One region of the Pseudomonas sp. AC172 genome, then DNA from elsewhere that is predicted to be linked to it. Evidence: predicted binding sites of a transcription regulator. Region 1 holds the regulator's gene; the other holds the start of a gene.
What was found. The regulator sigma-54, encoded in region 1, starts transcription at its own class of promoters, with help from an activator protein. The targets are predictions, from matches to a motif close to ANTGGCATNNANNTTGCTNT.

Region 2: ACZ0A4_RS19445 (pilin) is a predicted target of sigma-54. The motif match lies at 2,069-2,088, and genes of this name have one in related genera.

The regions. Positions count from the first base shown of each region.
Region 1 covers NZ_OZ409868.1:6,373,609-6,377,818, reverse strand. Annotated here, with positions in the region: gene lptC (LPS export ABC transporter periplasmic protein LptC) at 1-395, shown strand, start outside; gene lptA (lipopolysaccharide transport periplasmic protein LptA) at 382-927, shown strand; gene lptB (LPS export ABC transporter ATP-binding protein) at 927-1,652, shown strand; gene ACZ0A4_RS28640 (RNA polymerase factor sigma-54) at 1,840-3,333, shown strand; gene hpf (ribosome hibernation-promoting factor, HPF/YfiA family) at 3,407-3,715, shown strand; gene ptsN (PTS IIA-like nitrogen regulatory protein PtsN) at 3,727-4,191, shown strand; gene rapZ (RNase adapter RapZ) at 4,194-4,210, shown strand, end outside.
Region 2 covers NZ_OZ409868.1:4,320,735-4,324,944, forward strand. Annotated here, with positions in the region: gene ACZ0A4_RS19430 (DUF748 domain-containing protein) at 1-435, shown strand, start outside; gene ACZ0A4_RS19435 (DUF2845 domain-containing protein) at 435-731, shown strand; gene ACZ0A4_RS19440 (BON domain-containing protein) at 941-1,294, opposite strand; gene ACZ0A4_RS19445 (pilin) at 1,591-2,022, opposite strand; gene pilB (type IV-A pilus assembly ATPase PilB) at 2,249-3,949, shown strand; gene ACZ0A4_RS19455 (type II secretion system F family protein) at 3,952-4,210, shown strand, end outside.

The DNA.
Region 1 (4,210 bases):
ATGGCAAAGTGCAGTATGAAATGACCTCCGAAAAGGCCGAGCACGTGAAGGCAACCGACGTCACGCTCGTGACCAAACCCGACCTGAACATGTACCGCGGAACGGAATTTCCGTGGCACGTGACCAGTGAGCGCGGCGAAGTGAACTCAGGCGGCACCGAAGTCGAACTGATCGATTCGGTACGCGTTGCGCGCACCGATGAAAAGAAGCGTGACATCCTGATCACGTCCACGCGCATGACCGTGTTCCCGCAGCAGGAATATGCGCAGACCGAGCAACCCGTTAGAATCGACGGCGCTGGCGGTGTATCGACTGGCGTTGGAATGAAAGCGTACCTGAAGGAAAGCAGGATACACCTGCTATCGAACGTAAGAGGACAGTATGAGGCTCGTTAAAACCCTCCCTATTTTGCTCAGTCTGGGCGCAGCACTGGGAAGCGTGAGCGCCTGGGCTCTGCCGAACGATCAGCAGCAACCTATCCGCATTCAAGCCGACGACGCCCAACTGGACGACAAAAACGGCATCGCCACCTATAAAGGTGATGTGATCATCACCCAGGGTTCGATGATCGTTAAAGGCAACACGGTGACCATCACCCGCACTCCGGCCGGCGATATCGACGTCGTTACGTCGGTGGGCAACCTTGCCTACTTCGAACAACTGCAGACCGCTGGCGACACCAAGCCTGTACAGGGCTGGGGCGTGACGATCCAGTACCACGCCGCGCAAAACCGCGTTGTGCTGATCGACAAGGCCAAGGTTGTCGACAAGGACAACAACACGACTCAAGGCGAGAAAATCGTCTATGACACCGTGAAGAAACTCGCCAGCGCCGGTCGCGCTACCGGCAGCAAGGTCACCGAGGCGCGTCCGCGCATCGACATGGTGATCCAGCCGAAGAAGAAAACCGACGAGAAAACCCAGTAATGGCAACTCTGAAAGCTCAGCACCTGGCCAAGGCCTATAAAAGCCGCCAGGTCGTGCGTGATGTCAGCCTGTCGATCGACAGCGGCCAGATCGTCGGCCTGCTCGGCCCGAACGGTGCCGGCAAGACGACCTGCTTCTACATGATCGTCGGCCTGGTGCAGGCCGATCAGGGCCGCGTACTGATCGATGACCTGGACGTCAGCCACCAGCCAATGCACGGCCGTGCAAAAGCCGGCATCGGCTATCTGCCGCAAGAAGCGTCGATCTTCCGCAAACTGTCGGTGGCAGACAACATCATGGCCATCCTCGAGACCCGTCAGGAACTCGACAAGGCCGGACGCCGCAAAGAGCTGGAAAGCCTGCTGCAGGAATTCCACATCAGCCACATCCGCGACAACCTCGGTATGAGCCTGTCCGGTGGTGAACGTCGCCGCGTGGAAATCGCTCGCGCGCTGGCAACGGCACCGAAATTCATCCTGCTCGACGAACCGTTTGCCGGTGTCGACCCGATTTCGGTCGGCGACATCAAGCAGATCATCCACCACCTCAAGGCCAAAGGCATCGGTGTATTGATCACCGACCACAACGTCCGTGAGACGCTGGATATCTGCGAAACCGCTTACATCGTCAACGATGGCCAGTTGATTGCCGAGGGCGATGCAGAAACCATCCTGGCCAACGATCTGGTCAAGGAAGTGTATCTGGGCCACGAGTTCCGCCTGTAAGCGCAACAGTGCCCGGTGCGCCGCCCGGGCGCTGTATCGATTCAAGCAGGATTTAATACGCTTTAATTGTTACAGCGCTCTAGGCAAACACTTCAGTTTCAGGCATATAATTTGCTTAAGTTTGGCGCTCCGGCGCCCTGTAGTGGATGGCGCATAGCGCCGGCGAATAAGGTGTTAAGCCCCTGCCATGAAACCATCGCTAGTCTTGAGAATGGGCCAGCAGCTGACGATGACACCGCAGCTGCAACAGGCCATCCGCCTGCTCCAATTGTCGACCCTGGATCTGCAACAGGAAATCCAGGAGGCTCTGGAATCCAATCCGATGCTCGAACGCCAGGAAGAAGGCGAGGACTTCGACAATTCCGACCCCATGGCCGACAACGCCGAACAGAAGCCCAACACCGAGATCCAGGAGCCCTCGTATCAGGAAACCGCACCGACGGTGGACAACCTCGAGGACGGCGAATGGAACGAGCGCATCCCCAACGAGCTTCCGGTCGACACGGCCTGGGAAGACGTCTACCAGACCAGCGCCAGCAGCCTGCCCAGCAGCGACGATGACGAGTGGGACTTCACCACACGCACGTCCGCCGGCGAGAGCCTGCAAAGCCACCTGCTGTGGCAACTGAACCTTGCACCGATGTCCGACACCGATCGCCTGATTGCCGTCACTTTGATCGATTGCATCAACAATCAGGGCTACCTGGACGAAACCCTCGAAGAGATCCTTGAGGCGTTCGATCCGGAGCTGGACATTGAGCTGGACGAAATCGAAGCCGTCCTGCACCGCATCCAGCAGTTTGAACCGGCCGGCATCGGCGCGCGCAATCTCGGCGAGTGCCTGCTGCTGCAATTGCGCCAGTTGCCTGCCAAGACTCCATGGCTGGCAGAAGCGAAACGCTTGGTCAGCGATTACATCGATCTGCTCGGCAGCCGCGACTACAGCCAGTTGATGCGGCGCATGAAGCTCAAGGAAGACGAACTGCGCCAGGTCATCGAGCTGGTGCAAAGCCTCAATCCCCGTCCGGGCTCACAGATCGAGTCCACTGAAGCCGAATACGTCGTCCCTGACGTGATCGTGCGCAAGGACAACGAACGCTGGCTTGTCGAGTTGAACCAGGAGTCGGTACCACGCCTGCGCGTCAACGCCCAGTACGCTGGTTTCGTTCGCCGCGCCGACACCAGCGCCGACAACACTTTCATGCGCAATCAGTTGCAGGAGGCTCGCTGGTTCATCAAGAGCCTGCAGAGCCGCAACGAAACCCTGATGAAAGTTGCCACCCAGATCGTCGAGCATCAGCGCGGTTTTCTGGAGTACGGCGACGAAGCGATGAAGCCGTTGGTCCTGCATGACATCGCCGAAGCGGTCGGCATGCACGAATCGACGATTTCACGGGTGACCACGCAGAAATTCATGCATACCCCGCGCGGTATTTATGAGCTGAAATACTTTTTCTCCAGCCACGTCAGCACTTCCGAAGGCGGCGAATGCTCGTCCACGGCGATCCGCGCGATCATCAAAAAACTGGTTGCCGCGGAAAATCAGAAAAAGCCGTTGAGTGACAGCAAGATCGCTGGTTTACTGGAGGCACAAGGCATTCAGGTGGCTCGCCGCACCGTCGCCAAGTACCGCGAATCCCTCGGGATCGCGCCTTCGAGCGAACGCAAGCGGTTGATGTAAGCCACGTTACAGCGTTCCAGTGGCAGGCTATCCAGCCTGCCGCTTTATGCACTGGCAACGAAGGAGAAGCTGTATGCAAGTCAACATCAGTGGACACCAACTGGAAGTGACCCAACCTCTGCGTTCCTATATCGAGGAAAAGCTCCAACGACTGGAGCGACATTTCGACAAGATCACCAACGTGCAAGTCACGATGTGCGTCGAAAAGCTGAAGCAGAAAATCGAAGCCACCTTGCATATTCCCGGCAGCGAAGTGGTCGCCAACGCAGAAGATACTGATATGTATGCTGCGATCGACTCACTGACCGACAAGCTGGATCGCCAACTCAAAAAGCATAAGGAAAAGACCCAGAGCCTCCTCCAGGGCGCGACCGGTCGATAACCCCCCATTCCATGATCCGACTTGAAAATATCCTGACCCCCGGCCGTTCCCTTGTGAACGTGCCGGGCGGCAGTAAGAAGAAAGCCCTCGAACAAATTGCCAACCTGATCGCCCGCGAAGTGCCGGATCTGGAGATGCAAGATGTCTTCGAGGCGTTGATTGCCCGTGAAAAACTCGGTTCCACCGGTTTTGGCAACGGCATCGCCATTCCTCACTGCCGTCTCAAGGGGTGCCAGTCGCCTATCAGCGCCTTGATGCACCTTGATACGCCAATCGATTTCGACGCCATCGATGGCGCTCCGGTTGACCTGCTGTTCGTATTGCTGGTCCCGGAAGCCGCCACCGATGCACACCTGGAGTTACTGCGCCAGATCGCCAGCATGCTCGACCGCAAGGATGTGCGCGATAAACTGCGTAACGCCAAGAGCAACGAAGCCTTGTATCAGGTTGTCCTGGACGAGCAGAACGGGCACTAATCATGCGCTTGATCATCGT
Region 2 (4,210 bases), 2.1 Mb from region 1:
AAAAGCAGTGACGGCCCGTTGCTCGCCGAGCAGCGTCTGGAGCGTGAATATCAATACAACTACTACAAGATGCTCCAGCGTCGAGGCGATAAAGTCCCGGCTCAGGCGTCGTTGTTGCAAGTGCCGGAGGGCGAGAAAGGTCCACTGCTCGAAGGCATCTACCGAACTCGTCTGAAAACCCAGCCGCCGGCCGAATGGAAGGACCTGGGCAAGGAAGAACGCACGGCGAAGATGCGCGAAGGAGTGATCCAGTTCTGGAGTGGCAGCGATGTGTTGCTGCGTCAGTTGGGTCAGGACCGTGCCAGCAGCATCAAGGATTATCTGGTCGATAAAGGCCAACTGGCAGACGACCGCGTGTACTTCATCGACGCCAATCTTGGCGAGGCCGAGAGCGATGGCCGCGTGGTGACACAAATGCATCTGGATGCCGAGTGATGAAACTGCAGTGGCTGGCCTTGCTCGCAATGACGCTCGCGGCCAGTCACGCCTCGGCGTCCGATACGCTGCGCTGTGGTAGCCAGTTGATCAGTCTCGGCGACCGTTCAAGCGAGGTGCTGCAGAAATGCGGTGAACCGGTCAGCCGGGATTTACTCGGCTACAAGCGCAGCGCCAATCGACGCGAAGAGTTTCAGGTCGAGGAATGGACCTACGGCCCGAACAACGGCATGTATCAATACCTGCGCTTCGACGGCAATCGCCTGCGGCAGATCACCAGCAAACGCGGCAACTAGAGCAACTCACTTATCCCATGTGGGAGCGAGCCTGCTCGCTTCCACAATTGTTTTGTGTAGCCCCTGAAATAGAACAGGCCCCGACACAAGTGGCGGGGCCTGCAATGGTCACATCCGTGTGACCGTTCGCATGAACTCTAAAGTTGCGGCAGACGTATTGCTCGGCCCGTCTGTCGCGCCTTCTCCCGGTCCAGGCGAGAAGTCATGCCTTACTCGGCTTTCAGGCCGTCAGCGGAGACCGCTTTGACGCCTTTGATTTTCTTGGTGATGTTAACGGCTGTGGTTTTCTGAGCTTCGGTGATAGCTACAGTCGACGACAGCGACACAACGCCTTTGTTGGTTTCTACTTTGATGTCAGTGCCTGGAATGCCTTTTTCGGTAACCAGGTCGCTTTTGACTTTGGTGGTGATCCAGGTATCGGAAGTAGTTTCTTTAGCCTTGGTCATTTCACCGGCGGCCAGAGTCATTGGAGCCTGGGTGGCCTGAGTGGTTTGTGCGAAAGCGCCGGTCATGGTCAGGGTCAGCGCGGTAGCAGCAGCGGCAGTGATAGCGAACTTCTTCATACGAGTAACTCCTGTTTTTCTGGAAAGTCTGCTGGTTGTCTTGTCAGCAGGGTTACCGAGGTAGTTGCGAACGCTGTGCCAACTTTTAAATTTTCAAAATACCCTTATAAATCAACAAGTTGCGATTAATGGAAATTCCCGAAATCATGCAAATTGCATGACTTGTGCATTCTTCACATGCAAGTTGCGGTTTTTGGAAAAGTTCCTAAGGCGCTGAAATTATTGAAAGTTTTGTGAAGTATCGCGCAATGAAAAATGCCCCGCAGAGCGGGGCATTCCGGTCAGCACAGCACGGCTCAGGTACCGCTTGCAGTACAGCCCTTAGGCGAATAGTCCGGAGCAACGGTGGTACCGCAGGTCCATACACCCGCACCGGTCCCCGACGAACGAGTCAGGGTGATGGTTTTGCTCAGCACCGGGCCAGGGGCATTGAGCAGTGTACAAGTGATGGTCCCGGCGCCCGTGGACGCAGTACCGGATGCAGCCAGCGTGCAGTTGGATGTCGCCGCAGTCGCACTGCCCGCCACCAATGTCAGCGTCGGATCGGTGCCTTGATTGATGGTGTCTTCGAACGGCACCTTCAGCGCACTGATCTCCGCCAACCCCGCCGTCACCTTCGACCGCGCCTGATATTTGGAATACTGCGGCAAGGCGATGGTCGCCAGAATCCCGATAATCGCCACCACGATCAGCAGTTCGATCAGAGTAAAACCTTGTTGTTTTTTCATAGAAACGCTCCATGCATGAGTCGAAATCTCATGATCTGAAAGGGGTGCAGCATAGGCCATGCCAATCCCTTCCAGGCCCCGGCCATTGGGCGCGAAACCTGCGCAGCGCCATTTCCTACAACCTGCAACCGCACTATCTGACACTTTTTGTCACCTGCACCGGCCGTGTTTGGCGCTGTCACTTGACTAGGCTATAAGTCATGAACTGCAAGTGTGCGGAATTCCCATGAATGACATCGCTCTGAGCGGTCTGGCCAAGCAATTGGTGCAGGCTGAACTGCTGACAGAAAAAAGTGCCCAGCAAGCCTGGCAACAGGCCCAGCGTAATCGCTTGTCGCTGGTCAGTTATCTGGTGCAGAACAAACTGGTCAAGAGCTGGCAAGTGGCCGAGATTGCCAGCGAGCATTTCGGCATGGCGTTCCTCGATCTCAACTGCCTCGACAAGGAAACCCAGCCCAAGGGCCTGGTCAGCGAAAAACTTGTGCGTCAACACCATGCCCTGCCCTTGTGGCGACGTGGCAACAAGCTGTTCGTCGGCATCTCCGACCCGAGCAACCATCAAGCGATCAACGACATTCAGTTCAGCACCGGGCTGAGTACCGAAGCCATTCTGGTCGAGGACGACAAACTCACCGATGCCATCGAAAAGTTCTTCGACACCCACGCCAGTGGTCTGGAAGACATGGCCGATGTCGATCTCGACGGCCTCGATGTCGAATCCGTCGACGACAGCAAGCAGGACGCCATCGGCGGGCTCGACGCCGACGATGCGCCGGTGGTGCGTTTCGTTCACAAGATGCTGCTCGACGCGATCAAGAGTGGCTCTTCCGACTTGCACTTCGAGCCTTACGAGAAAAACTACCGGGTTCGGGTGCGCACCGACGGCATCCTGCGTGAGGTGGCCAAGCCACCGATTCAACTGGCCGGGCGCATCGCTGCGCGCCTGAAAGTCATGGCCAGCCTCGATATCTCGGAACGGCGCAAACCGCAGGACGGGCGGATCAAGATGCGCCTGTCAAAGAACAAATCGATCGATTTCCGCGTCAACACCTTGCCGACCCTGTGGGGCGAAAAAGTGGTGATCCGGATCCTCGACCCGTCCAGCGCACAGATCGGCATCGACGCGCTCGGCTATGAGCCGGTGCAGAAAGACTTGTACATGGCCGCGCTCAAGCAGCCACAGGGGATGATTCTGGTCACCGGGCCCACCGGTTCGGGTAAAACCGTGTCGCTGTACACCGGCCTGAATATCCTCAACACCGTCGACATCAACATCTCCACCGCCGAAGACCCGGTGGAGATCAACATGGAAGGCATCAATCAGGTCAACGTCAATCCCAAACAGGGACTCGACTTTGCCCAGGCGCTGCGCTCGTTTCTGCGCCAGGACCCGGACGTGATCATGGTCGGCGAGATTCGTGATCTGGAAACTGCAGAGATTGCGATCAAGGCTGCGCAGACCGGTCACCTGGTGCTCTCGACCCTGCACACCAACAGCGCCGCGGAAACCCTGACCCGTCTGCACAACATGGGCATTCCCGGCTTCAACATTGCCACCTCGGTCAGCCTGATCATCGCCCAGCGTCTGGCGCGCAAGCTCTGCGGCCATTGCAAGAAACCCATCGAGATCCCACGCGAAACCTTGATCAAGGAGGGTTTCCCCGAGGAACGCATCGGCCATTTCACGATCTACGAGCCGGTCGGTTGCGATCACTGCAACGGCGGCTATAAAGGACGCGTGGGGATATATGAAGTGGTGAAAAACACACCGGAGCTGCAACGCTTGATCATGGCCGAAGGCAACTCGCTGGAAATCGACCTGCAGATGCGCCGCGACGGCTTCGACGACCTGCGCACCTCCGGGCTGCACAAGGCCATGCAAGGCATCACCAGCCTTGAAGAAATCAACCGGGTCACCAAGGACTGAACATGGCGGTCAAGGCAGCGAAAATCAGTATTTATGCCTGGGAAGGCACGGACAGGAAAGGCAGCAAAGTCACCGGTGAACTAAGCGGACAGAACCCGGCACTGATCAAGGCACAACTGCGTAAACAGGGGATCAATCCCGGCAAGGTGCGCAAAAAATCCGCTTCGTTGCTGAGCTTTGGCAAACGCATCAAGGCCCAGGACATCGCCCTGTTCACCCGGCAGATGGCGACCATGATGAAGGCCGGCGTACCGCTGCTGC